DNA from 4 places in the Cobetia sp. 1AS1 genome. Region 1 is predicted to be linked to each of the others. Evidence: predicted binding sites of a transcription regulator. Region 1 holds the regulator's gene; each other region holds the start of a gene.
The links. Region 1 encodes sigma-54, which starts transcription at its own class of promoters, with help from an activator protein. Its sites were predicted from a motif close to TGGCACNNNNNTTGCTNT; they were not measured.
Positions count from the first base shown of each region.

Region 2: codB (cytosine permease) is a predicted target of sigma-54. The motif match lies at 1,864-1,881, and genes of this name have one in related genera.
Region 3: QD280_RS02900 (ammonium transporter) is a predicted target of sigma-54. The motif match lies at 4,404-4,421, and genes of this name have one in related genera.
Region 4: QD280_RS07705 (amino acid ABC transporter substrate-binding protein) is a predicted target of sigma-54. The motif match lies at 4,004-4,021, and genes of this name have one in related genera.

Region 1 is NZ_JARWKU010000004.1:125,414-133,054, forward strand. Features, by position in the region: gene pmbA (metalloprotease PmbA) at 1-470, shown strand, start outside; gene mgtE (magnesium transporter) at 576-1,931, opposite strand; gene QD280_RS09180 (HPr family phosphocarrier protein) at 2,303-2,572, opposite strand; gene rapZ (RNase adapter RapZ) at 2,559-3,494, opposite strand; gene QD280_RS09190 (PTS sugar transporter subunit IIA) at 3,632-4,102, opposite strand; gene raiA (ribosome-associated translation inhibitor RaiA) at 4,112-4,420, opposite strand; gene QD280_RS09200 (RNA polymerase factor sigma-54) at 5,081-6,529, opposite strand; gene lptB (LPS export ABC transporter ATP-binding protein) at 6,763-7,503, opposite strand; gene lptA (lipopolysaccharide transport periplasmic protein LptA) at 7,507-7,641, opposite strand, start outside.
Region 2 is NZ_JARWKU010000006.1:163,171-170,811, reverse strand. Features, by position in the region: gene QD280_RS11975 (FdhF/YdeP family oxidoreductase) at 1-1,573, shown strand, start outside; gene codB (cytosine permease) at 2,127-3,389, shown strand; gene QD280_RS11965 (hypothetical protein) at 3,539-4,246, opposite strand; gene QD280_RS11960 (EamA family transporter) at 4,331-5,329, opposite strand; gene QD280_RS11955 (DMT family transporter) at 5,493-6,650, opposite strand; gene QD280_RS11950 (AraC family transcriptional regulator) at 6,852-7,586, opposite strand.
Region 3 is NZ_JARWKU010000001.1:680,815-688,455, reverse strand. Features, by position in the region: gene QD280_RS02920 (NAD(P)/FAD-dependent oxidoreductase) at 1-720, shown strand, start outside; gene QD280_RS02915 (HAD hydrolase-like protein) at 859-1,497, opposite strand; gene QD280_RS02910 (phosphodiesterase) at 1,494-2,426, opposite strand; gene QD280_RS02905 (hypothetical protein) at 2,609-2,776, opposite strand; gene QD280_RS02900 (ammonium transporter) at 2,941-4,299, opposite strand; gene QD280_RS02895 (aminomethyltransferase family protein) at 4,652-7,111, opposite strand; gene QD280_RS02890 (histidine kinase) at 7,378-7,641, shown strand, end outside.
Region 4 is NZ_JARWKU010000003.1:111,628-119,268, forward strand. Features, by position in the region: gene QD280_RS07690 (amino acid ABC transporter ATP-binding protein) at 1-248, opposite strand, end outside; gene QD280_RS07695 (amino acid ABC transporter permease) at 327-1,451, opposite strand; gene QD280_RS07700 (amino acid ABC transporter permease) at 1,462-2,652, opposite strand; gene QD280_RS07705 (amino acid ABC transporter substrate-binding protein) at 2,893-3,918, opposite strand; gene speE (polyamine aminopropyltransferase) at 4,349-5,212, opposite strand; gene QD280_RS07715 (VanZ family protein) at 5,500-5,886, opposite strand; gene hemE (uroporphyrinogen decarboxylase) at 6,041-7,138, opposite strand; gene ribA (GTP cyclohydrolase II) at 7,463-7,641, shown strand, end outside.

The DNA of each region.
Region 1 (7,641 bases):
CCTTCGACAACGATGGCGTCGCGACGCGTGACAATGTCTACTTTGCCGACGGCAAGGTGCAGAGCTACATGCTGAGCGCCTACAGTGCCCGGCGCCTGAACATGCAGACCACCGGCAACGCCGGCGGCGCGCGCAACGTGCGCATCACCGCGCCGCTGACCTCTCTCGATGAGATGCTCAAGCAGATGGGCACCGGCGTGCTGGTGACCGAGCTGATGGGCCAGGGCGTCAACGGCGTCACCGGTGACTACTCACGCGGCGCCTCCGGTTTCTGGGTCGAGAACGGCGAGATCCAGCATGCGGTCGAGGAGTTCACCATTGCCGGCAATCTGCGCGACATGGCGGCCAATCTGCTGGCGGTCGGCGATGATGTCGATACGCGTGGCAGCATCCACAGCGGTAGCTGGCTGATCGATGGCATGACCGTCGCGGGCATGTCCGAAGGCGAAGACGAAGAGCTGGAAGGCTGATCGCTGAGGCTTCTCTGATCGCGCGACAGGCGAGATGCAACACGGCCGCTCCCGAGGGAGCGGCCGTGTTGTTTCTGGAGCAGTCACTGGAATCCGTCGGGCGTATTACAGGTAGAGCCAGGTCGCCAGCCCGAGGAAGGCCATGAAGCCGATCACGTCGGTCACGGTGGTCAATATCACGCTGCCGGAGAGGGCAGGGTCGATATTGAGCTTCTTGAGCAGTACCGGCAGCAGCGTGCCCGTCACGGCGGCGATCAACAGGTTGATCATGATCGCGGCGCCGATGATGGCCCCCAGCTGGACATCCCCGAACCACACGATGGCGATGCCTGCCACCACCACGGCCCATAACAGGCCGTTGAGCCCCGCGACGATGACCTCGCGCTTGAGTAGCCAGCGGACATTGCCGCTCTTGACGTGCCCCAGCGCGATACCACGAATCAGGACGGTGAGTGCCTGAGAGCCCGCGATGCCGCCCATGCTGGCGACGATGGGCATCAGCACGGCCAGCGCGGTGATCTTCTGGATGGTGCCTTCGAACATGCCGATCACGGCGGAGGCCATGAAGGCGGTCAGCAGGTTGATGCCGAGCCAGACGGCGCGGCGCCACGAGGTTCGCATCACCGGAGAGAAGGTGTCTTCGTCCTCATCCATCCCCGCCATCGACATCACCTGGTGCTCGGCGTCGCCACGGATGACGTCGACCACGTCATCGATGGTGATACGACCCAGCAGGTTGCCATCGCCGCCGACCACGGGCGCCGAGATCAGGTCGTGCTTCTCGAACAGCGAGGCGACTTCGGTTTCCGGCATCAGGGCCGGAATCACCACGCTGTCGGTGTCCATTACTTCGCGCACCGTGACGCCGGGGTCCGAGACCAGCAGGCGATTGATGGGCAGGGCACCGATGAATTCATCACGGCGTGAGACGACCAGCAGGGTATCGGTGGAGTCGGGCAGGCGCTCGTGGCGGCGGATGTAGCGCAGCACCACATCCAGGGTGATGTCCGGACGAATGGTGATGGTGTCCGTGTTCATCAGGCCGCCGGCGGTGTCCTCCGGGAAGGACAGTACCGTTTCGACGCGCAGGCGCTCTTGCGCCTCCATGGAGTCGAGGACTTCGAGAATCACCGCATTCGGCAGGCGCTGCAGAATGTCGGCGACATCATCCGGTTCCAGGTTCTCGGTGGCGGCGAGAACGTCGACGGCGTCCATGTCCTTGAGGAAGTCGGTCTGGATATCTTCGCCAAGGTATTGAAGGACATCGCCCTGCAGCTCGGCATCGACCAGCTCCCAGAGCAGATTACGCTCCTTGGGGGGCGAGGATTCCAGCAGGTGGGCCACGTCCACCGGCGCGAGGCCGCGATTGAGCATGCGTCTTGCCTGTTCCAGCTCGCCGCTTTCCAGCGCCTGTGACAGGCGATCAAGTCTTGGCTTGAGTTTACGAGACGTCTTGCTCATCTGTCGGCTTCCCCTGTCGACATGAAGGACAGCGCTGATTCTACCATTGGCGTAGGGGGGCGCGTCGACAAAAGAAAACAGTGTTTCTTATCGAAAGGACAATCCGCGTCCCGCCACTGGCACAAAAGCAGCGTTGCATGGCTGCCAGGCGCAAGGATAGGTGCTGGGATTGGTACAAGGGTAGGCGCAAGGACAGGTGCAAGAACAGGCGCGAGATATCCTGCGCGAGCAGTTAATGGTGTCGCCAGGGGGCCGCCAGAGGGGGCTGGCCGATAAGCGAGCGGGCCGAAAAGATAGTTGACCAAGAAGCGAGCTGGCTGAGGAAGAAAGGCTGAGTGCACAGTGCAACTGCACAGCACTGTCAGTGGCGGCTATTCGTCTTCCTCGAAACGCGCTTCGAACAGCGCCTCGATGGCCAGCATCGCCTCATCAGCCTGTTCACCCTCGACATCGATCAACAGCGTGGTGCCGCAGGGCGCGGCCAGCATCAGCAATGCCATCACATTGGCTGCATTGGCGCGTCGCTCGCCATGGCTGACCATCACCGTTGCGCAATAGGGCGCACAGCAATTGACCAGCTTGGTGGCAGCGCGGGCGTGCAGCCCGCGGCGGTTGGTCAGCGTCAGCTCACGAGAGGCCATCGCGATGCTCCTGCTGACGCTCTTGCTGATCACTCGCTTCACCCGCGTTGCTCAGCGCGGTATGAATGCCCAGCTCGCGGTGACGCAGGCGCACCTCAGGCAGGCGCTCGGCGAAGTAGCTCGCCAGCTGCTCGCACAGGTAGACGCTGCGATGCTGGCCGCCGGTGCAGCCCACGGACACCGTCAGGTAGCTGCGGTTGCTGTCCTGATAGGCGGGCAGCCAGCGTTCCAGCCAGCCGGCGATATCGTCATGCATCGCCTGGACGGTGGGGTAGCGCTGCAGGAATTCGGCCACGCTGTCATCGCGACCGGTATCGCCGCGCAGATTGATGTCCCAGTACGGGTTGGGCAGGCAGCGGGCATCGAACACCATGTCGGCGTCGGTCGGCACGCCATGCTTGAAGCCGAAGGATTCAAAGGTCAGCGTCAGGTGGCGGGAGCTGTGCTGGGCGACCTGCTCGGTGATCCGCGAGCGCAGGTCGTGCACGCTCAGGTTGGTCGAGTCGATGACCAGATCGGCCTTCTGGCGGATGGGAGCGAGCGTCTTCTGCTCGATCTCGATGGCCTCGGCCAGGGTATGGTCGTTGTCGCGCGTCAGAGGGTGACGACGACGGGTCGCCGAGTAGCGTTCCAGCAGCACTCGCGAATCGGTGGTCAGGTAGACGACCTGCACGTCCATGCCGCTCTGGCGGACGTTGTCGAGCAGTTCGGGGAAGCGGGTCAAGGCTTCCGGCAGGTTGCGGGCATCGATGGAGACCGCGATGCGCCGACGCGCCGGGCTGTCCTTTTCGAGCTGATCGACCAGTGGCGCCAGCAGCATGCCGGGCAGATTGTCGATGGCATAGTAGCCAATGTCTTCCAGCGCCTGGAGAGCGATGGATTTCCCGGAGCCGGAGCGGCCGCTGATGATCACGATCTTCATGAAGTGCTCTCCAAGGGCGAGGTCAACGTCGAAAGAATGCAGGGGTGGGGCAGAAGGCTGCCCGCTATCAGTGCGCTGTACGTCGGCCGATGGAAGGCCAGCAAGACGAAAGCCCGGACGATGTCCGGGCCTGTCATTCAGCGCGCCGGTAATTCGGCGATGGCTTGGGTCAATGCCTCAAAGAGTGCACGCTGGCTGTCTGCCTGGCGCAGGGCCGAGCGATTGGTCGGGGAATTGAGCAATTCCGCGACCTGCCCGAGCAGCGTCAGATGGGTCTCATCCGCTTCCTCAGGCACCAGCAGCACGAACAGCAGATCGATGGGTTCTCCGTCGATGGCATCGAAGTCGATGGGTTCACCGAGCTTCAGAAACGCAGCGATTGGCGTCTTGCAATGCGGGCTGCGTGCATGGGGCACGGCCACGCCGTGGCCAATGCCGGTCGACCCCAGTCTTTCGCGCCCGATCAGGCGCGAGAAGACTTCCTGGCTATCCAGGCTGGGAATGTTCTGTGCGATGAAGGTGCTGAAGAATTCAAGCACCCGCTTCTTGCTCCCCCCGGGGACACCGTAAAGCGTGCGCTCGGGGGGAAGGATCTGATCAAGTGTCATGGCTGAAGGTCAACGGGTCCCGGTGCCCTGAGAGCGAGCCTGGGACTTTTCCTTGTGTTTGACCAGCTGGCGATCCAGCTTGTCGGCGAGCGCGTCGATGGCAGCGTACATGTTGGGGTCTTCTGCCAGGGCGTGGAGGTCAGCGCCTGCCGCGTGCAAGGTGCAGGCAGCCTGCTGGCGCTCCTTCTCGATCGACAGTGTCACCTGAACATTGGTGATGTTGTCGTAATGCCGTTCGAGGCGAGCGAGCTTCTCGTTGACGTAATCGCGGAGAGGATCGGTAAGTTCCACATGATGCCCGGTGATATTCACTTGCATGGACACGCTCCTTTATCCAGCGGGTTGCCATTCAATTGTAACCCTTTTTGACTACGAGCAAACCCTGATCGGACGCTCTGCAACAGGCTTGACGGCCACCGTCTGGCGATGTTTTCGCACCCTTGCCAGTGGCGTCAGATGTCGTGAGCGTCTGTACCGACAATGCCCAAGCTTTGCGCAAAGATCAACGCTGCGCTGCATCGTGGCTCAGTGCTTGTCTTCAACTCAGTGAGGGGTATCGGAGTGGACTTCAAGGGCACGTCTGATGGGTGGTGCGTGAAAGACGCGCAAGAAGGCGGGTTTTCGTCGCCAATCCCTGCATGTACGTCACCTTTCAGGCGCTCCGATTGCGTGGAGCAAGCGGCGTTCCGGGAGGTTCACCGGGTGTCATCCAGGTGCAATACGCGCAAAAGTGACTTTAAAAACATGCGATTGACGGTGAATGACGCTGCCGTAACGGCGGTTTTTTACCGTCATCCTGCGCGCCGTCATGTGCCATGACGGGCAATTGGCGAGCGGTTGCCGGGATGACAGGGAACGCGACAGGCGTACCGCTGCCCGCGAAGTCAGAGGCTGATGAGCGGAAAATCCAGCGCTTGAGGTTGGCGGCGGCTGCCATTGTGGAGGTGAAAGCAGGGCATGGCAGCCGCAGGTGACGGGTCAGGCCAGACGCTTGCGCTCGCTGGAGGAGGGGATGCCCATCGCTTCGCGATACTTGGCCACGGTACGGCGTGCGACCTCGATGCCATCGCTGGCGAGCAGATCGACCAGCCGCGAGTCGGAGAGAGGCTTGCGGGCCGGCTCTTCCGCGATCAGCTTGCGGATGCGGGCACGAATGGCGGTGCTTGAGTGGGCGTCGCCATTGCCGCTGCCACCGACCTGGCTCGAGAAGAAGAACTTGAGCTCGAAGACGCCGCGCGGGGTGTGGATGTACTTCTGGGTCGTGACCCGCGAGATGGTCGATTCGTGCATCTCGACCACTTCGGCGATGTTGGCCAGAATCAGCGGCTTCATGCCTTCCTCGCCTTGCTCGAGGAAGTCGATCTGGCGTGCCATGATCTCGCGGCCGACCTTGAGCAGGGTGTCATTGCGTGATGACAGGCTCTTCATCAGCCAGCGCGCTTCCTGCAGGTTGTCCTTGAGGAAGGTGTTGTCGGCGGACTTGTCGGCACGCTTGATCAGTGCGGCGTATTCCGGCTGGATGCGCAGCTTGGGCAGCGCTTCCGGGTTGAGCTCGACCTGCCAGCCATGCCGGGTATGGCGCACCAGCAGATCAGGGATCACGTAATCGCTGGCGGGCTCGCCCCAGGCGGATGCCGGACGCGGATCGAGCGCACGTACCAGGCGAATGACGTGGTCCAGCTCGTCATCGTCAAGGCTCAGGCGCCGCTTGAGCAGCTTGCGATCATCGTTGCCCAGTGCCTCGAGGAATTGGCGTACCAGGCGGCGCGCCTGCGCCAGCAGCGGCAGATCATCCGGCAGCAGCGCCAGTTGCAGCAGCAGGCATTCGCGCAGATCACGGGCAAAGACGCCGGTCGGGTCGAACTGCTGCAGACGCAGCAATACCTGCTCGAGCTCGGAGGCCTTGAGGCCGGGCAGGCCCTGGCCACGCAGGCCATCGACCAGCTCATCGAGAGACAGGCTCAGATAGCCGGCACCGTCGACGGCATCGATCAGGCTCTCCGCCATCTGGCGTTCACGGCCATCGAGGTCGGTCATCGCCAGCTGCCAGCGCAGGTGGTCCTGCAGGCTCTCGACGCTGGTATTGCGATCGAAGTCCGGCCCTTCTTCGCTCCCGCTGCCACTGCCGGAGCTGGTCAGGCTACCGGCGTGGTCCTGGTAGAGGTCCGACCAGTCACTGTCGAGGGGGTATTCCTCGGGAATCTCGCTCGAGGAGTCGGCAGTGGAGATCTCGCTCGAATCCTGTGTCTCGACGACATCCAGCGACTCGTAGTCCTCGTCGAGCTCCAACATGGGGTTGGACTCGAGGGCTTGCTGAATCTCCTGACGCAGGTCGAGCGTCGACAGCTGCAGCAGCTGGATCGCTTGCTGGAGCTGCGGCGTCATGGTCAGCGAGGTGCCGAGGCGGAGTTGCAGGGTGGGTTTCATGGAGTCAGTCAATTCACGGCAAAGGAACGTGCTTACTACGCTATACCGTGACTCGGGGCACTGACAAGAGGTTGTCGTGAATATTCAAGCAACTTGCATGCCATGTTTCCACCAAGGTGGTATGGACGTCATGCATGCGTCTGATGTCAGACATGAAAAAGCCGCTACGCGATAAAATCACGCAGCGGCTTTCGAAGCTTTCGCCTCCGGTGGGCTCAGCGCAGCCGCTGACCCTAGAGCGTGAACTCGTGGCCCAGGTAGACGTCGCGCACCTGCTGGTTGGCCAGGATGGAGTCCGCATCACCGTGGGCGATGATCTGGCCATCGCCGACGATATAGGCGGTGTCACAGATATCGAGTGTCTCGCGCACGTTGTGGTCGGTGATCAGCACGCCGATGCCACGATCGCGCAGTTGGCGCACGATGCTCTTGATCTCGCCCACCGAGATGGGGTCGACGCCGGCGAAGGGCTCATCGAGCAGTACGAAGTCCGGCTCGGTGGCAAGCGCCCGGGCGATCTCGACCCGTCGACGCTCGCCGCCGGACAGGCTCATGCCGGCGCTGGCGCGGATGTGCGTGATGCTGAATTCCTCGAGCAACTCTTCAAGGCGTGCCTTGCGGCCATTGCGATCCAGGTCCTTGCGGGTCTCCAGGATCGCCATGATGTTGTCGGCCACCGACAGCTTGCGGAAGATCGACGCCTCCTGCGGCAGATAGCCGATGCCGGCGCGTGCACGCTGATGCATGGCGGCAGCGGAGAGGTCCTGGTCATCGATGGAGACGTTGCCGGCATCGGCGCGCACCAGCCCGACGATCATGTAGAACGAGGTCGTCTTGCCGGCGCCATTGGGGCCCAGCAGGCCGACGATGTCGCCCTGGCGGATCTCCAGCGAGATGTCCTTGACCACCTTGCGGCCCTTGTAGGCCTTGGCCAGATGGCGAGCGCTCAGCGTACGCGGAGTAGCAGCAGTCATGACTCAGTTTTCCTTGCTGGCATTGGCGCCGCGCGGCGTCAGAGTCATGTGCACGCGACCGCCTTCGGTCTGCTGTGCCGTCTTGCTGTTGTTGGCGTTCACCTGGCGCTTGTCGAGGAAGTACTCCACGTAGCCGCC
Region 2 (7,641 bases), on a different contig from region 1:
CGGCAAGGGTGTCGAGATCAGCAGTCAGTATCATCAGCTGCGCATCGGCGGGGACCTCGCCGCCGTGCAGGCGATGTGCAAGTACGTGATCGAGGCCGACGATGCGCTGCGCGAGCGCAATCCGCATGCGGTGGGCTATCTGGATCATGACTTCATCGCCCAGCATACCCACGGTTTTGATGCCTTCGCCGAGCATTGCCGCAAGCTCGAGTGGCAGGACCTGGTCGCCATGTCCGGCCTGTCACGTGAATCGCTGGAACAGGCGGGGCAGACCTATCTGGAGGCCGAGCGCGTGATCTGCTGCTGGGGCATGGGCATCACCCAGCATGCGCGCGGCGGCGACACCATCCAGCAGATCATCAATCTGTTGCTGCTGCGCGGCAATATCGGCAAGCCCGGCGCGGGGGCCTGCCCGATACGCGGCCATTCCAATGTGCAGGGCGACCGCACCGTCGGCATCGAGAATCTGCCCAATGACGCGATGCTGGATGCCTTCGATCGGGTCTTCGACATCAAGTGCCCGCGCGAGAACGGCCATGATGTCGCCGAATGCTGCGAGGCGATTCTGCGCGGTGAGGTACGCGCCTTCATCGGCATGGGCGGCAACTTCTTCCGCGCGATTCCCGATCAGAAGCGCGTGGTCGAGAAGGTACACGAGATGGACATGACGGTGCATATCGCCACCAAGCTCAACCGCAGTCACCTGCACCCCGGCAAGCATGGCTGGGTGCTGCCCACGATCGGCCATAGCGAGCGTGATCTGCAGGCCGGCGCCGATGGCAAGGGCGCGGAGCAGGTCTCCAGCGCTGAGGACGGCATGTGCAACGTTGCGCCATCGCGCGGCGTGATGGCCCCGGCGGACCCAAGTCTGCACTCCGAGATCGCCATCACCTGTCAGCTGGCCAAGGCGACGTTGCCGCCGCATCCGACCCTGGACTGGGATTGGTTGCAGGCGGATTACGCGCGGATTCGTAATCGCATCGAAGAGGTCTTCCCGCAGATCTTCCCTGACTACAACGCGCGCCTGGCTCAGGGCGGCTTCCATATCCGCATCGCCCCGCGCGAGCGCATCTGGCATACCGACTCGGGGCGTGCCAACTTCCTGTTCCCCGAGGGGCTGGGCACGGATGAGGAGGGGCTGAACAAGGTCACCCATGAGACCCTGAACATGGATAGCACCTTCCTGCTCATCACCATGCGCGGTCACGACCAGTTCAATACCACCGTCTATTCAAATGACGACCGCTATCGCGACGTCTATGGCACGCGGATGGTGGTGATGATCAGCCCACAGGATCTCGAGACGCTGGGCCTGAGCGAGGGTCAGCGCGTGACGCTGGAAACGGTCAGCGAAGACGGCGTCGAGCGCAGCATGGCGGGCTTCAAGCTCAAGGAATACGACATTCCGACCGGCTGTCTGGCAGCGTACTATCCGGAAACCAATGACCTGATTCCGCTGGATCACCGTGATGCGCGCAGCAACACGCCCGCCTCGAAATCGGTGCCGGTCCGGTTGCGCCTGATGGACAGCGAAGAGGTCAATGCCAGCGAAGGGGTGCTGGCGAGCAGCTGAAGGGCTTCAGCATGAACCGCTAAACAAGGAAAGGCTGAAAAATTTGCATCCTGTACTCGGTGTCAGGTTTTGATGTCAGTGAAGGAGGGCGAGAGTCACGCCACGCGCTGCACTGAAAGAGTGCGCCGCGTGGCGTTCTGCTGTCTGGCGCTCAAGATGATGCCAACGTCGGCGTACCTGAGGGGTTCGTAGGTGCTGCGCCGGGCTTGTCGCATAATCATTTCTGGAGGCTGTCTTGCGCCCAACCGCGCCTGTAGCCAGGCCAGAACCTGACGGCTGTGTCAGCTTCATGGCACGGGCGGCGCGCTGGCATCTTGCACGGTTTGAGGATGGGTGGCGTGAATCTTGCGTGGTGGTAGGGTAGCGACCGCCGCTCTGACCGCCGCCCTGCCCGCCACCTTGCCGCAGGGGGCGGTGGCCGGCGTTCAGGCAGGCTGACACCACCACAAGACTCGACGACTCACGACCGAGCTCCAGGAAGGCACTCATGGCAGAACACTCCTCACCTAACGCATCAGGCCGCGCTTCAGACCCTGCCTCAGATCAGGCATCGATGGCAGGCGAATCCGGCAATGATTATCCCTTGAGCGAAGTGCCTGCCTCGGCACGACGGGGACTGCTCTCCACCTCGATGGTGCTGCTCGGCTTCACTTTCTTTACCGCCACCATGTGGGCGGGCGGGGCATTGGGTGCCGCGTTCGCGCTCAATGAACTGTTGTGGATCATCGTGATCGGCAATCTGCTGCTCGGCGGTTACGCTGCCGCCCTGGCCTATATCGCCTGCAAGAGCGGCCTGAATTCGGTGCTGATGGGCCGGCTGTGCTTCGGCGAAAAGGGCAGCCGCCTGTCTGATTTCGTGCTCGGGTTCACCCAGATCGGCTGGTACGCCTGGGGCACCGCGACCATTGCCATCGTGCTGGTCAAGACGCTCGGCTTGCCGGAGTGGCTGACCACACCGCTGATGGTCATCTTCGGTTTCGCCTTCTGTCTGACGGCGATGATCGGTTATCGCGGGCTGGACATGCTCTCGCGCATCGCTGTGCCGGCCATGTTTCTGTTCATCCTGTTCAGTCTCTACACCGGCATGATCGATGTCGGCGGTGTCGCAGGCCTTGCGGCACTGACGCCGACGGATTCCATGAGCTGGACGGCCGCCATCACAGCAGTGATCGGCACCTTCATCAGCGGTGGCACCCAGGCGACCAACTGGAGCCGCTTCGCGCGTTCGCCGAAGATCGCCGTCATTGCGACCCTGGCGGCCTTCTTCGTCGGCAATGGCCTGATGGTGCTCACCGGTGCGCTCGGCGCGATGATCTACCAGCAGGCCGATATCGTCGACGTGATGATCGCCCAGGGACTGGTCAGCCTCGCCGTCCTGATGCTGTTCCTCAATATCTGGACTACCCAGGACAACACCATCTACAACTTCGCGATCGCCGGCTGCAATCTGTTGCGCACCCCGCATCGTCAGCGTGTCACCCTGGGCGGCGCGGCCATCGGCACCGTGCTGGCGGTACTCGGCATGTATGAATGGCTGATTCCGTTCCTGATTCTGCTCGGCACCTTCATCCCGCCGATCGGCGGCGTGATCATGGCCAACTTCTGGCTCGGTCACAAAGGGCAGTATCCGCGCCTCGCCGAGGTGCCCAGGGTCGATTATCACTGGCCGGGCCTCGCCGCCTACGCCATCGCCTGCCTGTGCGCCTGGAGCTCACCCTTCATGCCGCCCGTCGTGGGTGTCGTGGTCGCCTTCGTCGTCTACGGCGGACTGATCAAGCTTGCCAAGGTCGAACTGGCCAACAAGACGGCGGCGTGAGTGGCTGAGCGTCTGATGTGAAGGGGGAATGCAAGAACCGCCCGGCAGCCAATAAATTTATTGCTGGGCGGTGATAGTGGTTTAGGAGTTTTAATGTTGCATAAAAGTTAAGTGTGGTTTTCTCGAGAAAGCTTTTATATAAGCGTTTCTCAGTCGCTGATAATTTTGTATACTATTTCTGAAGCGTCGGCAGAGATGATTTCTATGTCGTAATTCTTGAATCTAATTTTTTTGCTATTTCTAGGGTATATCAATTCTTGCTTGTAGGCTGTGCGAGCCATGTCCTCGAAAGTATACTCTCTATACAAAATACTGAGGCCATTTGCGCCCAATCCAGTGAATATTATCTCATGATTGAGGTAGCCCGCTTCGGAGTAAGGGACTCGAGATTCTACAAGCCGAAAAGTCGTATCAGAGGGCTCAATGCTATATTGCGAACCGCTCCCTACAGGCGAGTTCCAAAAACTTCTAGCCATGACTGTCCCATCCCACTTGCCATCAGAATCTATGCCAAACATTAGATGGCTGTGAGGGATGTGAACGACTTTATTTCCATCCTCATTTTGGCCGGCGATTCTGAAAATATCGCCGTAACTTCCATTGAGATGAATAGCGACAGTGCCAAGTCCTCCTTTGAATACGAAATCATTTAAGGCCTGGTACTGATTTTTTCGTACGATTTCTTGATATGACTTTCGTGCAATGATCTGATCGCCCACATAAGCTTTCTGTGTTTGGCCAACTGTATAGTTTTTAAAATCCACATCATTGATGTTGCTTTGCGTAGAGGTGTTGTGCATGGCAGTGGTACAGCCTGCTAGCAAGAGATAAAACGCCGCTATGATTATGGTTTTCATTTCAGTGCCTGTGAGCTGTCGACGGGCCTAATTAAAAGGAGTCATTTTTTATTGCTTTTTTGAAAGCTATATGAGTTTTCTATTTTATTCAATGTTCCTTTGTGGCTTCACCTGAATCACCAGGCAGACGGCGATCAGCGCCATGCCCAGCCAGCCGAGCGGTGCGATATGTTCCCCGACGATGGTGACGGCGAGCAGCGCGGCGACCAGCGGTTCGAACAGGGTGAGCAGGGTGGCCTTGCTGGCGGCGACGGTCTTCAGGCCGTAGCCGAAGGCGATATAGCCGAGGAACATCGGCACCAGCGCCATGTAGAGCGCGACTGATGTGTTGCCGGGGGTGGCGAACAGGCGCGGGTCTGCCACCAGCATGCTGAGGCCCAGGCCCGCGATCAGCGCGATACCGGCGACGCCGAACAGGCTGCCCATGGCAGCGCGGGCGTGGGTGCCGTGGTCCATCATGCGCCGGGCGATCAGCGAATAGGCAGCGTAGGTCGTGCCGGCGATGACGCCCAGCACGATACCGGTCAGGCGTTGCCAGTCAGCATCAGGCACGCCCCCTGACCCTGTCGCCATCGGGTCGCCGCCGGCGCTGATGGTGGCAATGTCTCCGCCATGAGTGGCCGTTTCGCCCATCGCCATCATCACTACACCGGCAATGCCCAGCGCGAGGCTGATATACCAGCTCAGCGTGAGTCGGTGGTGGCCGAACAGGCGCTCCAGAATCGCCGCGGCCAGTGGCGCCGTGGCGATGGTGATCACCGTGCCGATGGCGACGCCGGCCAGATGCATCGAGGAGTAGAAGGCCAGCGGGTAGATGACGACACACACGGCGCCGAGCAATACCCAGCGCTTCTGCGCCAGCAACAGGCCCAGGCAGCTCATGATATTGGGCCGCGCGATCACAGCTTGTAGCAGGCCGCCGACGCCCATGGCGAAGGCGCCGGTCGCCAGCGGACTGACATCCTGATTGAAGTGGGCCGCCGTGCCGGTGGTGCCCCACAGCAGCGCGGCAAACAGGACGGCCAGGCTTCCCATGTCGGTCGATCTTGAAGAGGCAGCGATATCGGGGCGGGTGGTTGTCATGGTGATGTCCTTGCGTGTCTTGCCAATCCCTTGGCCGTTTTCAGTCGCAGCATAAGCGCTGGCGAAAGTGTGCTGAAACCACTTTCGGGGAGTTGAGTTGCCGCGCCAGCTGGGTGCCGCTCAGGGCGCGTACTCTAACTTGCCAACAATTCCCTCATTGCCGTCAGGCGTCATGACGCTGCCATGACTCCGCTCCTTGCTCCGGCCCTTGATTGGCATCGCGGCCATGCTCGGTATCGCTCCACGGATCACGCTCACCCCATTGGGCAGTGTCGCCGTGTGTATCAACTAGAGCGTCGCAGGCCGTGTCGGGCGTCGTCCAGGACGCGAGGTCTGCCTGCGGGCTAGCCATCGGCGCCTGCGTTGCCTGCGAACGCAATTGCAGCATCAGGCAGGTCATGATCAGCACCATGCCGATGGCGCCCATCAGCGTGAACTGCTCGCCGACCACGATGACGGCCAACAGGCCCGCCACCAGTGGCTCGAACATGGTCAGTACCGTCACCCGGCTGATGGGCACGCTGGCAAGCCCGCGTCCGAAGATGAGGCTGGCCAGCAGCATCGGGATCAGCGCCATGTAGATGGCGACCGCCGAATTCACCGGCGTGGCGAACAGGCGCGGATCGAGGAACAGGCAGCTGATGGACAGGCCGATCAACAGCAGGACGCCGGCACAGCCGAACATCGCCCCCATGGCTGCACGGCGATGCACGCCCAGCAGCATCATGCGTCTGGCAAGCAGCGAATAGGTGGCGTAGCTCGCGCCGGCCAGCACGCCCAGCCCGATACCGATGAGCTTGCGGCTCTCGCTGGCAACGCCGCTGGCAGTGGCGTTTGCCGCCGTGTCTGCCAGGCGTGTCTCGCCCATGGCCATCAACCCCACACCGGTCATGCCCAGCATCAGCGCCGCGTACCAGCGCGCACTGACGCGCTTGCGATCCAGCACATATTCCAGCACCGCTGCCGCCAACGGTGCCGTGGCGATGGTGATCACGGTGCCCATCGCCACGCCGGTGTATTCCATGGCCGAATAGAAGGCCAGCGGGTAGACGATGATGAACAGCGCCGCCCACAGCACGAGATGCTTGTGGACCAGCAGGGCGGCCAGCTCCTCATGGAGGATTCGTCGCGACAGCACGGCCTGCAGAATGCCGCCAAAGCCCATGGCGAAGGCGCCGGTGGCCAACGGGCTGACATCCTGATTGAAGTGGGCGGCGGTGCCGGTCGTGCCCCAGAGCAGGGCGGCCGTGAGGACGGAAAGATTGCCGATCTGGCGTTCCAGCGCTGGGCGGAAGGGCGTCCGGGAGAAGGAGTGCTGCATGGTGGATGGCTCGCAATGAAGTGTGTCTCGGTGTGCACGAGATTACGCCTCATCGCGAGAATATATTGTGCTGAAACTACGCTCTGATCTGCCAGGAGAAGCAAAACGTCATATACCGCCAGCGTGCGGTGATTGACTGCCGGGTTCGGGTACTCAATCGGTTGTTCAGATGATCGAGTCAGTCAGTCGTCATTCAGTGATTCAGTCATTCGGGGGAGTGAGGCTCGAATACTGACGCGTCATCTCGCGTGGCGACTGGCCGAAGTAGCAGGAAAAGCGCCGCGAGAAGGCGGAAAGGTTCTGATAGCCGACGGCCTCGGCGACCTGCTGGACGCTGAGATCGGTATGGATCAACTGCGCCCGCGCGCGCTCCATGCGTCTGGCGGTCAGGTACTGCTTGACGCTGACGCCCAGATTGTCGCGGAACACCTTGTGGAACTGGGTCGGGCTCAGGTGGGCGAGTCGGGCCAGTGATGCCACATCGTGGGGCTGGGCCAGCTGCGCGTTCATGACGTCGAGCACTCTGAGCAGACGACGATCGACGCGTTGATCACAGGTCTGCTTCTCCAGCAGGCCGAGAAACAGCGCGATGGAGAGCTGATCGATGTGCTTGTCGACCTCACCCTGCAGCTGCGCTTCGAGAAACAGCAGGTAGTTCATCAGCAGGGTGCTGATCGAGAACACCACGCGTTGTGACGCCGCGAGATTGTCGGGCAGGTAGTCCAGATCAGCGACGATGAAACGCGCGGCGTCCTTGGCATGAAACAGGTGCGACTCCCCGGGGCGAATGATGACGCACTCGCCGGTGACCACGGTGCCGTGATGGCTGCCGACCTGGATATCGAGATGGCCGCGGATCGGCAGCACCAGCTGGTGGTGGTCGTGGTCATGACTCGTGGCCTGCGGGGTATAGGCGCGCAGCGAGAGTGTCGTCATGGTGCGATGGCCATCATCCGGCGATGCAGGGACAGCAAGCAGAGCAAGAGGAACA
Region 3 (7,641 bases), on a different contig from region 1:
GCCCCGATGGGCTTTGCTTGGCCGGACAACTGGGAAGAGAAACCGCTGTTGCTGAAGGTGGACCGCGACACGGCCTATTTCCGCGATGGCACCAGCAAGAAGATCGATGCCATCATCCTGTGTACCGGCTACCTCCACCACTTCCCGTTCCTGGATGAGCCACTGCGCCTCAAGACGGGCAATCGCATGTGGCCGCTCGGTCTCTACAAGGGCGCTGCCTGGGAAGAGAATCCGCGCATGTTCTACCTCGGCATGCAGGACCAGTGGTACACCTTCAACATGTTCGATGCCCAGGCATGGTGGGTGCGTGACGTGATTCTCGGTGAGATCGCGCTGCCCAGCCGCGAGGCGATGCAGGCGGATAGTCAGGCATGGCGTGACAGGGAAGAGACACTGGACAGCGATGAATCAATGATCCTCTTCCAGGGCGATTACGTGAAGTCACTGATCTCGGAGACGGATTATCCGAGCTTCGATATCGACGGCGTCAATCGCACCTTCCTCGAGTGGGAGCACCACAAGCACGAGAACATCATGACATTCCGTGACTACTCCTACCGCTCGCTGATGACCGGCACCATGGCCCCGCGCCATCACACGCCCTGGCTCGACGCGATGGATGATTCGCTGGAAGCCTTCCTGGCGCAGCCCGACAAGAGCGCTGGACAAGCAGGCGGCGAGACAGCCACCGCCGCGCAGCTCGCGACTGACGACGCCTGAGCAGGCCGTCTCAGTCAGCAGCCGTCTGAACGAGCAAGCCGTCTGAGACGACGAGCTTCCTGATCTGTCAGGCAACGAAGCCGCCGAGTCGTGACACGACTCGGCGGCTTCGTTCTATCAATTCACACGTGCAACAGCTCACTCGTGCAGCACATCGCAAAGTGATATCAGCGCCTGCGGCTGCGTGATGACCCGCTCCGGTGCCATGCTGGCCAGCCGCTCGGGGCTCTGCCATCCCCAGCTGACGGCAGCGGCACGACACCCTGCCTCGTGCGCGGCGCGAATGTCGCTGACGGCGTCGCCCACCATCCAGCTGCGCTCCACCGCCACTTGCGGCGCTGCCAATAGACCCACCAGCTTGGCCCCCTTGCTGCCCGCGATCTCACCGCCCAGCACCTGTGACACGCAATCCGACAGGCCGGCGGCGGCGAGCGTGGCACGAATCATCTCGCTGTGATTGGCCGACAGCACCATGACGTCGCCCTGTTCAGCAAGCGCCGACAAGGCCTCGCGCATGCCGGTGAAGACCGCCGGCGGCGTCGCCTGGCGGGTATAGGCAAAGACATGTGCGGCAAAGCGCGCGACGGCCTCGTCCGTGAAGCCCTGCACACGCGCCATCTCCTCGAAGGTCACGTTGTCCAGCGACTCCCAGCTATTGCGTTCCAGCACGATCGTCCGCCCTTCCAGACGCGCCGCATGCGCGCAGGCTTTGAGACACAGTGTCAGGCTGTCGGCAATCACACCATCAAAATCAAAGACATATAACGCTTTGTTCATTCTTTTGCTGCCTCAGCTGCCTGCAAGGTGTTGCTCAACGGCTCGCGCTCGCGAGTCGGAATCCGCTCATCGCGCTGCAGAGCGATCAATTCATCGAGCGCCTCCAGCGACTGGGCGGCCTCGAGCGTGTCGTGGAAGAAATAGCGGCGACTGTCATCCATGTAGAGGTGCAGGTGATTGACGATCTGCTCCTGGCCTATCATCAGCACGCCATAGGCCGGCGGCTCATGACTGCCGGCGAGACAATCCGCTGCAGAGACCAGATCCAGCCCGACCTGGTGATTGACGCCCGGCAGGGTCGAGAACGAGAGCCCCCGCCAGACACCGCTGGCCGGACGATGCACATGCCCGAACAGCAAGTGCTCGACATTGCCATGCCGCTGGATCACGTCATGCAGCGCCTGTGAATTCTGCAAGCGGATGTCGTCCATGTAACGGATGCCGAGGACCATGGGCGGATGATGCAGCGCCAGCAGGATACGGCGATCATGATGCGCAGCCAGACAGGCATCCAGCCACGCCAGGCGGGACTCACACAGCAGACCGCCATGCTCCCCCGCGACCGCCGAATCGAGCATCACCAGCACGCAATCATCAGCGCCGGGGCCGAAGGCATGCGCATACTGCACGAAGCCTCCGTCATCGCAGGGCAGCTCCGGGAAGGCGGCCTGCAGAGCCTCACGCGCATCATGATTGCCCATGCCGAGGAAATACGGCATCGACAGTTCTTCCAGTACCTCACGCAGCGCCTGGAAGGCGGCCGGTTCACCGCGATCGGTCAGGTCACCGCTGATGATCACGCCCTGAGCATCGCCGTGGTGCAGATTGATATCGGCAACGGCAGCCGCTAGCCGTGCACGTGGGTCCAGCCCGTAAAGTCGCTTGTCAGGAGCGACCAGATGGGTGTCGGTCAGATGGATCAGTTTCATGCTATCGCGCGTTCCATGAGGGCCACCTTGAGGGGCCGCCATTATCAAGCTCTCAGGTGACGACTGCGTGACGCACGCCACACTCTCTTCGCGCAAAGCCAATCGGGTGCATGCCACCTATCAAAAACGCCGCAGCGCTGAGCGCTGCGGCGTTTGATGTGCCGGTCATGATGCCCAGAGGGTCACGGCGTCTTCTTGCTCTCGAAGGACGCTTTCTCGTGACGCAGGATGTTGGCGCTCAGCGCAATGCAGACGCCAGCGGCGACCAGCAGGCACACCGCCACGGCACCAGAGTTGCTGAAGAAGAAGGCATAGTTGCCAGCGTGTACCACAGTATCGACAGTTTCCATTGCAAGACTCCTTGCGAAAGCGGATATCGGATGGGTCTACCAGTACTGCAATAACGGGGCCAGTCAGCGCTTATCTCGACATCATCTCGACAGACCGGCCCCTTCAGGATGTGCGCCGGGGCTCAGCTACCAGGGCTCAGCTACCAGGGCTCAGCTACCAGGGCTCAGCTGATGTCAGGACGCTTGTCCATCGGCGCCGCGACCACCCCACCGGAACGTGCCGGCACGCTGGAGCTTGTCTCGGAGGACAGGCTTTCCGGGTAGGCCTTGGCCGGGACTTCGAACAGGTCCAGCCCCAGTACCTCGACATGCGGCGGCACGCGCAGCAGGTTGAACTTCTTGAGCAGATAGGCCACGCCCCAGCCCGGAATGAAGCCCGTCAGTGCCATCACCACCGCGCCGGTCAGCTGGCCGGTGAAGGAGACGTCCGGCACGCCTTCGCCGACATTCGGGAAGCCGGCCGCGAAGATGCCCACCAGTACCACGCCGTAGAAGCCACAGAAGCCATGCACCGCGAAGGCGCCGACGGAGTCATCCAGGCCACGCTTCTCGAGCAGTGCGCCAATCTTCGGCATCAGGGCGCCACCGGTGACCGCCAGCACGAAGGCCAGGCCCGGGTTGTAGAGATCCAGCCCCGCCGCGACGGTGATGATGCCGCCCAGCGCACCGGACATGGTCCAGAAGGGATCACGCGAGGACAGATAGGCACCGATCACGCCGCCACCGAAGCCCATCAGGGTATTGAAGGCGAAGGCAGAAAGGTTGGTGCGATTGCCGTAGATGGTGGTCCAGCCGATGTCACCGGTGTTGAAGATGATGCAGCCGCCGAGGAAGCCGAAGAAACCGACGATGATCAGCATCAGGCCGATCAACGTCATCGGCATGTTGTGCGGCGCGATCACCTGCGGCTTGCCATCGTCACTGTACTTGCCGATGCGCGCGCCCAGATTGAGCAGCACGCCCAGCGCGAAGAAGCCGGCCACGGCGTGCACCACACCGGCGGCGCCGACATCGTGGTAGCCCAGCTTGTGCAGCATCCAGCCATCCGGATGCCAGCCCCAGGCGCCCGCCATGATCCAGACACCGGCGCCGAGAATCACCGCCAGAATCAGGAAGGCCCCCAGGCGAATGCGTTCGATCACCGCCCCCGAGAGGATGGAGCCGGTAGTCGCGCCGAACAGGGCAAAGGCGGCGAAGAAGATGCCGGTGCCCATGTCATCGGCGTCCGGACGCATGCTCGCGCTCCACGGCAGAGCGGCGGACGCCTCGATGGGGATCAGCCCGTTGGGGAAGGCGTTGTAGATCCACCAGCCCACGAAGTAGAAGGCGGGGATGATCGAGGCCAGCGTCAGCACGTTCTTCATGCCGGATGCCAACGCATTCTTGGAACGCGAGGCACCGATCTCATAGGCCAGAAAGCCTGCATGGATCAGGAACATGATGGCGGTACACCACCAATAGAACACCTCGATGTTCATCGCCTGATGCATATCCAATATGCTTTGCAACGTCTTTTCATCCATCGTCTTTTCTCCTTTACCGGAGCCTGTGGATCAGCGCGCTTCACTGTGCAAGCGGCACTGCCCGTCCGGGGGTTGTTGTTGTTTTTCAAGGGGACCTGCTGGATAAAGCAAGCGACATGCCAGATGACCCTCATTGGCCACCCTCAGCAATTCGTTGTTTTTACTGCATCATTCTTGAAACCGAGGACTCCTCTTCAGATATGAAGCCCATGGAGCCTTCCCTGCGAGGAGGATGGGCGTTATTGAGGCATGCCGGCCACGGCATGCACCGCGAGATGACTTGCAGGGCGCTGCATATACGCAAGTCATTGCGCGCGACTCACCTCTCATGCTTCCCCTCCTGGCAGTGAGATCAGCTACGCACCTTGAGGCGCTCCGGGTCATGGAAGGGCAATGTCACCACCTCGGCGGCGAGGCGCTTCTGATGGCCATCCAGCTGGCCGATCTCAAGCTGGGTTCCCGGGCTTGCGAAGTCCGGTGCCAGGCGGCACATCGCGATGGAACGATCGAGCAGCGGCGACTGGGTGGCACTGGTGACCACGCCCACCGGATAGCGGCCGTGGTAGACGAGATCGCCATGGCTGACCAACTCGCTGCTGTGCATCTTCAGGCCCATCACGCGATGCCGTGATTCCGGCGCCTCGCGTTGCAGCGCTGCCCGCCCGACGAAGTCCTCTTCCTTGCTCTTCATCGGCACGGTGAAGCCGATGCCCGCCTCATAGGGGGAGGTCTGCGGGCAGAATTCATGACCGGCGAAGATCAGCCCCGCCTCGATTCTCAGCATGTCGAGGGCATCCAGTCCCAGCGGCGCGATGCCATGGGGCTCACCCGCCGCCCAGATCGCCTCCCACACGGCCGGGGCGTCCTTGGGATGACACCAGATTTCATAACCGAGCTCGCCGGTATAGCCGGTACGCGACACCATCAGCGGAATGCCATCCGGCCCCGACAGACGACCGATCATGAAGCGGAACCAGCCCAGCCCCTGAACGTCTGGCTGGGTACGCGCATTCCAGATCAGCGGCGCCAGCACCTCGCGGCTCTTCGGCCCCTGCAGCGCGATGTTGTGCAGCTGATGAGTGGAGTCACGCACCGTGACGCGATAGCCCTGGCGCTGGGCAAGCTCCCTGAGCCACTGGCCGCTGGCCGGGTCACCGCAGATCCAGCGGAAGGTCTGCTCGCCCATGCGGAACAAGGTGCCGTCATCGAGCATGCCGCCGGTTTCCTGACACATGGCGGAGTACACCACCTCGCCGATGGAGAGCCGTCGTACATTGCGGGTCAATGCGTATTGCAGCAGGCGTTCGGCATCGGGACCGGCGACCTCGAACTTGCGCAGCGCCGAGAGATCCATCATCGCGACCCGCTCGCGGCAGGCCAGATATTCGGCCCGCGCACCCCACCCTTCGTAATGCGTGGCCAGCCAGTAGCCGTGGTAGTCGATGAACTGCTTGGTCAAGGCGGAGGTGCAGGGATGAAAGGCAGTGGGCAGTGTCATGCGCGGCAATTCCTCGGGCCGATTGCGATAGGCGATCCCACGGGGGAAATCATGTTCAGCGGCGTAGATGCGCACCTGGATATCGGTCGGCACCCAGCCATTGGCGGCGTCGATGTCATCCGGACAGGCCGATGAGGCGCAGATGAGGTCACGGTCGGCGCGCAGCAGCACATAGTCGCCGGGGCGCGACCAGGGCTCGTCCACCGCCAGGGTGCCGCAGGGCTCTACATAGGCATTGAAGAAGAAGTTGATCGCCGGCCAGCTGGCACGCTGTTGAATGCCATGCGACGCCGACAGGGCGTTGTTGAAGTTGATCGTGCAGCTATCGTGGCCGAAGTAGCCGTGGTGTTCGTAATACTGCGGCGAACAGGCGAGCATGAAGCTGTCATGGCGCCCCACCGTGTCCTGCACCACTTCCAGCATCGGATGCAGATGCTGATCGAAGAACACCGAATAGAGCCCCGGATTGGGCATGCAATGACCGGACAGGCTGCGCGTGGCGCCGGCGTCCAGCCCCAGCTCTTTACCCTGCGCCCAGGCATTGGCATCGAAGGCCACGAAATCGGAGCACTGACGACCCGCCACATCGATGATCTGGATCCACTCGCCCTGCTTGACCTCATAGACCTCGACCGTGCCCGCCGAGACTCTCGTCTCCTGCTTGATCGGCGCCAATGGCGCTGGCAGCTGCTCCTGCCCCACCAGCCCCTCGCAGAAGTGCGAGACCTCAAGCTCGGTGGCCAGATGCTTGCCATCGAGCTGCATGTCATCACCGGGGGCCAGCAGAATCAGTCGCGCGGCTGGCGCTTCACGCGGCCAGCGAATCTCGGCCGGCAACCCGGCCACTGACAAGCGCTGCCACTCCGACAGCGGCACCTGCGCGACTCCCAGCGCTGCCAGACGCTGCTGGGTGAACGGGCTTCGCACCTGCTCGGCCTTACCCTCTTCTGCCCCTTGTGGCTGGCTGGCAAAGGCATGTTCTTCCAGACAGGTGATGCTGGCGTAGCGCGCGAGTGTCAGTCCATCGACTGTGTCTGCAATCTCTCCAGCTTCTGCCCCTCCAGCTTCTGCCCCTCCAGCTTCTGCCCCTCCAGCTTCTGCCACCCCGTGCTGACCCTCCCGGCCCCCTGGTGGCAATAGCAGCCACTCGCAGGCCTGGGCACCATCGACGGATGACACCTGCACGCTGTCCCCCGGCGACAGCTCAAGCGCCAGCGCATCCAGCCCGGGTATTCGATAACGATACAGCTGGCACGGCGTGGCAGCGGGTATCTCGACTGCAAGCTCCATCGTGGTGATACCTCTTGTGGTCATGGCAAGTAGGTCCGGCGTTGCACGCGTGATGGGGTGAAGCAGCTCCCCGATGTGCTTGGATGGTGCATGTCCCCTTCTGCGACGCACCACGTTCTTCATGGTTAATTAAATTTACTCACAGTGGAGATCGCGACAATCCATCAAGAGAGTTACCCATGAAGGGGTAAGCCGTTCACTGGCATGAAGCTTGCTCATCAAGCTTGCTGACGCGACATCGCAAGCCCGAAGAAAGAACCCCGAAGCAGGAAGTAGAGAGAGGAGCTCGCATGGAAGTCATTCTCGGCGCAGGGAAGGAAGGCAAGGTGCCTGCTGCACGAACGGCGGCCGCCCTGGTTGATGTACGCCGTGCCGACGTACGCCGCGACGACGAGCCACTGCACTCCTCCCCCGGCGATGCGAGGCGCGAGACTCCCAAGCTCGACGCCATCACCCTGCGCATCGCCACCTGCGCTGACCTCACGGAGACGCTGCCATCATTGCTGGGAGAGCTGCTGCGAGAGCTTTGGGGAGACCTTCAGGGAGAGAGGATG
Region 4 (7,641 bases), on a different contig from region 1:
AACACCATGCCGACGTTGCGACGGATCGCCTCGATCTGCTTGATGTCCTGGGTCAGCGGCATGCCGTTGACCACGATATCGCCTTCCTGATGCTCCTCGAGATGATTGATGCAGCGGATCATCGTCGACTTGCCGGACCCCGAAGGGCCACAGATGACGATACGTTCGCCCTTGCGCACGCTCAGATTGATGTCGCGCAGCACGTGGAAGTCGCCGTACCACTTGTTGAGACCCTTGAGCTCGATCATCGGGCGCTCATCGGCGCCGGTGTTGCCCTGCGAGGCGGATGTTGTCGTTGTCATGATGAAGATTCCTTGGCGCCGTGATCAGCGCTTCTTGTGACCGGTATGCAGCAGGCGCTCGAGATACTGGCTGTAGCGCGACATGCTGAAGCAGAAGACCCAGAAGACCAGCGCCACGAAGGCGTAGCCCTCGATGGAGTAGCCCAGCCATTTGGGGTCGGCGAGACCGGCCTGCACGATGGCGAGCAGATCGAAGAGCCCGATGATCAGTACCAGCGAGGTGTCCTTGAACAGGGCGATGAAGGTATTCACGATGCCGGGAATCATCAGCTTGAGCGCCTGGGGCAGCACGATCAGCCCCATGTTGCGCCAGTAGCCCAGCCCCAGCGCCATGCCGGCCTCGGTCTGTCCCTTCGGGATCGCCTGCAGGCCACCACGCACCACTTCCGCCATGTAGGCACTCTGGAACAGGGTGATGCCGATCAGCGCGCGCACCAGCTTGTCGAGATTGACCTCGCCAGGCACGAACAGCGGCAGCATCACCGAGGCCATGAACAGCACCGTGATGAGCGGCACACCGCGCCAGAACTCGATGAACACCACACAGATGCTCTTCACGATCGGCATCTCGGAGCGACGCCCCAGCGCCAGCAGGATCCCCAGCGGCAGTGCCGCCACGATACCCACCACCGCCAGCACCAGCGTCAGCATCAGGCCGCCCCACTCGTGGGTACCGACGATCTCGAGGCCGAAGCTGCCGCCATGCAGCAGGAAGTAGGCAATGAAGGGGAACACCGCCAGGCTGACGATGGCGACCCAGCCCTTGGCCGGCAGCTTCGGAATCGCCAGCCAGGCGATCAGAGCCGCAAAGACGGCGAAGACGATATCGACCCGCCAGGTTTCCTCACTCGGGTAGAAGCCGTAGATGAACTGATCGAGACGCGCACTGATGAACACCCAGCAGGCGCCCTCCCCCGTGCAGTCCTCTCGTGAGGTGCCGCTCCAGCTGGCATCGATCAGCGCCCACTGCAGGCTGGGCACCACCAGCAGATAGACCAGATACAGCGCGAACAGCGTGAACAACGTATTGATCGGTCCGGCGAACAGATTGCTGCGCAACCAGGCCACCGCGCCGATGCTGTCGCTCGGCGCCGGACGGGAATCGATCATCTTCTCGGTGACCCGTGACAGGGTCTTTTCAATCGACATGGGCAGACCCTCAGCGCTCGACCAACGCCATGCGGGCGTTGAACCAGTTCATGAACATGGAGACCAGCAGACTGATGGTCAGATAGACCAGCATCGTCATGGCGATCACCTCGATGGCCTGACCGGTCTGGTTGAGCGTGGTACCCGCGAAGACCGAGACCAGATCGGGATAGCCGATGGCCGTGGCCAGCGACGAGTTCTTGATCAGGTTCAGATACTGGCTGGTCAGCGGCGGGATGATGACGCGCAGCGCCTGCGGCACCACCACCAGACGCAGTGTCATGCCACCGGACAGCGACAGCGCCCGTGACGCTTCGGTCTGGCCGTGCGGTACCGCTTCGATACCGGAACGCACGATCTCGGCGATGAAGGCTGCGGTATAGACCGACAGCGCGACCCACAGGGCGAGGAACTCGGGGACGACCGTGATGCCGCCACGGAAGTTGAAGCCCTTGAGTTCCGGCAGTTCCCAGCTCAGCGGCATGCCCATCGCGAAGTAGGCCAGCAGTGGCGCCACGATGATCAGACCGAGCGAGATCCAGCCCGCCGGCAGGCGCTGCCCGGTACGCGCCTGACGCTGACGGTTCCAGTAGCTGAAGATGCCGCTGGCGACGACGGCCAGCACGAACACGGCAATCACCACCGAGAAACCGCTGGAGGTGATGGGGGCCGGCACGAACAGACCGCGCACGTTGAGGAAGAACGCCTCGCCCAGCGACAGCGAGCCACGCGGACTTGGCAGGGTTCTCAGGACGGCGAAATACCAGAAGAAGATCTGCAGCAGCAGCGGGATGTTGCGGAAGACTTCGATATAGACCGCCGCCAGCCGAGAGATCAGCCAGTTGGGGGACAGACGCGCGACCCCCATAACGAAGCCGATCACGGTCGCGGCGATGACACCCAGTGCGGATATCAACAAGGTATTGAGCAGGCCGACGATGAAGGTATCGCCATAGGTGGATTGCTCGGAATAGTCGATCAGGCTCTGCAGGATGCCAAAGCCTGCGGTGTTGTCCAGAAAGGCAAAGCCGGTGGTGATGCCACGGCTTTCGAGGTTGGTCAGGGTATTGCTGACGATGATCGCCAACACACCGAACACGCCTGCCAGCATCAATAGCTGGAAGATCAGTGCCCGCTTGGCCGGGTCACGCCAGAATGGCGGCTTGACCGTGGCCGGCGGGCGAGAAGCAGGTTGTGTCATACAGGCAATCTCCGCCGGAAAGCTATGCGACTTCCGCCTGCCGTCCTATCGAACGGCAGATCAGTTATCTCTCGGCACTCGATGAATGGGTCACGAGGTACAGGCTGGGGCTCATTAACCGGGGCCCACATGACGCTGGCCAGAGGAAGTGGAGCAAGACGCTCACTTCCCCTGGCCAGCGTCCTTGCTCAGCCTGTCATGAGGGCAAGGCCCACCCGCAGTACAGGGCGAGCCCGCGCATCAGCGAACCGGCGGGGCGTACTGGACGCCGCCATCGGTCCACAGTGCGTTCAAGCCGCGCTCGATACCCAGTGCGGAGCCGGTACCGACGTTGCGCTCGAACATCTGGCCGTAGTTACCGACCTGCTTGATGACCTGGTAGGCCCAGTCAGCCGGCAGCCCCATGGCTTCCCCGTAGTTGCCATCAGCACCGACCAGGCGCGCGACGTTCGGGTTGGTGTCCGACTTCTTCTCTTCGATGTTGTCGGAGCTCAGCCCCATCTCTTCGGCGTTGATCTGGGCGAACAGGGTCCATTTGACGATGTTGAACCACTGGTCATCACCCTGACGGACGACGGGGCCCAGCGGTTCCTTGGAGATGACTTCCGGCAGCACCATCGCGGACGCCGGATCGGAGAGCTTGATACGCAGCGCGTAGAGCTGGGATTGGTCGGAGGTCAGGACGTCACAACGACCGGCTTCGAAGCCCTTGACGGTCTGGTCAGAGGTATCGAAGACGACCGGCTCGAAGGACATGTCGTTCAGGCGGAAATAGTCCGCCAGGTTGAGCTCGGTGGTGGTACCGGACTGGATGCAGACGGCTGCCCCGTCCAGCTCCTTGGCACTGGAGACGCCCAGGTCCTTGCTGACCATGAAGCCCTGGCCGTCGTAATAGTTCACGCCAGCGAAGTTGAGGCCCAGTGAGGTGTCACGGGTCGCCGTCCAGGTGGTGTTGCGGGACAGGACATCAATCTCGCCGGACTGCAGCGCGGTGAAACGCTCCTTGGCCGTCAGCGGTACATAGCGCACCTTGCTGGCATCGCCCAGCACGGCTGCCGCGACGCCGCGGCAGACATCGACATCGAGGCCCTGCCAGTTACCGGCGTCATCCGGTGCCGAGAAGCCCGGCAAGCCGGTGCTGACGCCACACTGGACAAAGCCCTTTTCCTTGACGCTATCCAGGGTCGCGGCACTGGCGCCTGTCGCCATGGAGGCGGCCAGGACAGCGGCGCTAGCGATCAGCAGTGGCTTCTTGTTGTTATGCATCGTGATTCCCTCGCGAAAGTCTGGAGTCCGCTCGATCAGCCTCGAGTCAGAAGTGGTGCAATGCATTGCATGGCACCTATCGACAATAGCAAGCCGCGTTCCAATTTCCGCCTATCGCGTGATCCGCTGCGTTCAACGCTGAAAAAAGCGCTAAAACCCAGTGATATAGGCCAAAGCCTCGGGGTGGGGCGGCGGATCATTCCGCGCGATTGCCGCGCAGTTAGGCTCATGGCGAGACCAGTTCGCCTCATATCGGTGCAAAATAAAAACGGCCGTTTCATTGCGAAACGGCCGTTGGCGGAGCAGCGATGTGGCGCGAGTGGCAGATTGCGACCAATGTCTCGGTCTTACTGACTCAACGCTTGTTCATCCCATCAGGCACGTTTTCGTGCCTGATGGGACTCCCTTGCCACCGCAAGGTGCATGCGGATCACTTCTCCAGCAGGCGCTGCATGAAGGGCGGCAGCACCAGGGCAGCGCGATGGCCTTCGACGGTATAGAAGTCACGCGCGAAGGTGGCGGCAGCGGCATCTTCCTCGCGGAAGGACTTCACGTCACATCCTTTGCCCGCCAGGGTGCAGCTCCACCAGCCGGACGGATACACCGGCTGCGGGAACGGCAGGGTCGCGACGCTATCAAAGCCCGCTTCGCCCATGTCGTTGCGCAGGTCCTTGATGATGGAATCGGTATGATAGAGCGGGGACTCGCTCTGCTGCACCATCAGGCCACCCTGCTTGAGGATACGATGGCAGCGCTTGAGGAAGTCGGTCTTGAACAGACCTTCCGCCGGGCCGACCGGGTCGGTGGAATCGACGATCAGCACATCGATACTCTCGTCCGGGCAGTTGTCGACCCACTTGACGCCATCCTCGAACAGCAGCTCGGCACGCGGGTCGTCATTGGACTCGACCAGCGCCGGGAAGAATTGCTCGGAGGCACGCGTGACCGCCGGATCGATATCGATCTGGGTGACCTTCTCCACGCCCGGGTGCTTGAGCACCTCACGCAGGGTGCCGCAATCGCCACCGCCGATGATGACGACACGCTTGGGGTCTGCATGAGCGAACAGCGCCGGGTGCGACATCATCTCGTGATAGAGGAAGTTGTCACGGTCAGTCAGCATCACGCAGCCGTCCAGCACCATCAGGTTGCCGTAGGTCTCGGTGGCATAGACTTCGAGGTGCTGATAAGGGGTCTGCTCGTCATGCAGCTTGTGGCTGACCTTGAGCGAGAAGGCGCTGCCGTGGCGATCGAAGATTTCGGTAAACCAGGAGCCATCGAGACGTTCGGTCATGGGGGACCCTCGCATTGGATATCACAGACGGGATATCAAGGTATGGATAGAGACGGCACGATGGCCATCGAAAATTGCGCCAATCAGCACTGCGCCAGCGTCAGGCCGGCAGTTCACGGCCCGCATGACGACCATGCGGCGTGATGTCTTGATACGCGACATGCCGGGCAAGCGCCAACATGGCGCAGGCGCTGCACCATAGCCAAAGACGGCCGGAGTGGAAAGTGTTGATGCATGACAATTTCAGACAGGCCGCGTATCGATGACACGCGGCCCGGAGGAGAGGCTCAGCGAGAGGCCGGCCCGAGGCGGATCAGATGCAGAATCAGTCGGACGCACTGGAACACTCCCAGCCCGATGAGGATGCCGGCGAGGTCCGCCAGTGCATCCAGCACCTCAGCGCCGCGATAGGGAATCGCCAGCTGCAGACATTCGATGGCGACGCCCAGCAGCAGCAGGACCGGCAGGATGATCAAGCTGGTCAAGCCCGCCAGCCGTGTCGTCAGCGCCAGCAACGCGAAGGCGGAGAAATGCTGCAGCTTGTCCCAGGGGAAGGTCTGCTCCGGGTGCGGCACGCCCGGGGAGAGCGTGCCGAACAGGATCAGCAACAGGCACAGCAGAGCCACGAATGCCCAACCGCGGCGCGGGATGAGACGCTGCTCGACCGGCGTCATGCTGACACCCCCGCTTTGCGGCCAGCGCGGTGCCCGGCCTGCCATGGCGCTGGGCACACAGCCCGGCGCCCTTCTGCTTGCTGCCCTGCTGCTTGCCACCTTCTATAGGCAGCAACAGGGGGGGCAACAGAGAAGACCATGAAGGGCTCTCCCATCAGCCGCGGGCGACCGGTGTCGCATTGGCGGCGTCATCCTGATGGTAGGCCGGGCTCAGCTCGTGCAGCGCGTCCATCAGGGCATTGACGTTGCCCGGGTCGGTAAACTGGCTGATGCCGTGACCGAGGTTGAAGATGTGGCCCGGGCCCTGGCCGTAGCTGTCGAGGATACGCCCGACTTCGGCGCGAATGGCTGCCGGCGTACCGAACAGCGCATTCGGGTCCAGGTTGCCCTGCAGGGCCACACGATGGCCGACACGCTCACGCGCATTGGACATCTCGGTGGTCCAGTCGAGGCCGACGGCATCACAGCCAGTGGCGGCGATGTGTTCGAGCCACTGGCCACCATTCTTGGTGAACAGGATCACCGGCACACGGTTGCCTTCGCTGTCCGGCTTGAGGCCAGCGACGATCTGCTCCATGTAGCGCAGCGAGAACTCGAGGTAGGCCGGCGTGGACAGGGTGCCGCCCCAGGTATCGAAGATCTGCACCGCCTGAGCACCCGCGGCAATCTGGGCGTTCAGGTAGTCGGTGACGGCCTGCGCCAGGGTGTCGAGCAACTGATGCATGGCTTCCGGATTGGAATACATCAGGCCTTTCACATGACGGAAGTCCTTGCTGGAACCGCCCTCGACCATATAGGTGGCCAGTGTCCACGGGCTGCCGGAGAAACCGATCAGCGGCACGCGGCCGTTCAGCTCACGGCGGATGGTGGACACGGCACGCATGACGTAATCGAGATCACGCTCGACATTCGGCACGCTCAGCGCCGCGATTTCCTCGGCAGTCCGCACTGTCTTGCGGAATTTCGGGCCTTCGCCAGTCTCGAAGTAAAGGCCCAGCCCCATGGCATCCGGGATGGTCAGGATGTCGGAGAACAGGATGGCGGCATCCAGCGGGAAGCGCTCCAGCGGCTGCAGCGTCACCTCGCAGGCACGCGCGGTGTCCATGCACAGGTCCATGAAGCCACCGGCCTGACCGCGGACTTCGCGATATTCCGGCAGATAGCGGCCAGCCTGGCGCATCATCCAGACGGGAGTACGGTCGACCGGCTGACGGGCCAGCGCGCGCAGGAAGCGATCATTCTTCAAGGTCATCGGAATCACACATCAGCTCGGGGAATGTCTCGGCATTCTATCAGAGCCTGAGAAAAATCCCGCCCATCGTGGTGATGCAACAAATGCATTGGCAAATCGCCCCGCCTTTATAGTTCCTTTGCTGGCGTCATCCGGCCATTGTGGTGGTGGCGGCAACAACGCTTTTCCATACAGAGCGATGAGTCATCGGCCACAGACTGGTAAACTCGCCACATGACTGCATGCTGGCCGCCGGTATCTCGAGCGACTCATCGAGACATTGCCGGACCACCGCATGCCCGCGCTTTTTCAGCCCGGCGATTGTCCGGGCGTTCGAGGTGAACAGTGACCATTCGATTCATCGCCGCCTCGCGGCTGCCAACGCCCTGGGCGACCTTCACCATGCACGGTTTCGAGGATGAGACCACCGGCAAGGACCACATCGCCCTGACCCTGGGCGACATCGATGACGGCGCGCCGGTGCTGGGCCGCGTGCATTCCGAGTGCCTGACCGGCGACGCCCT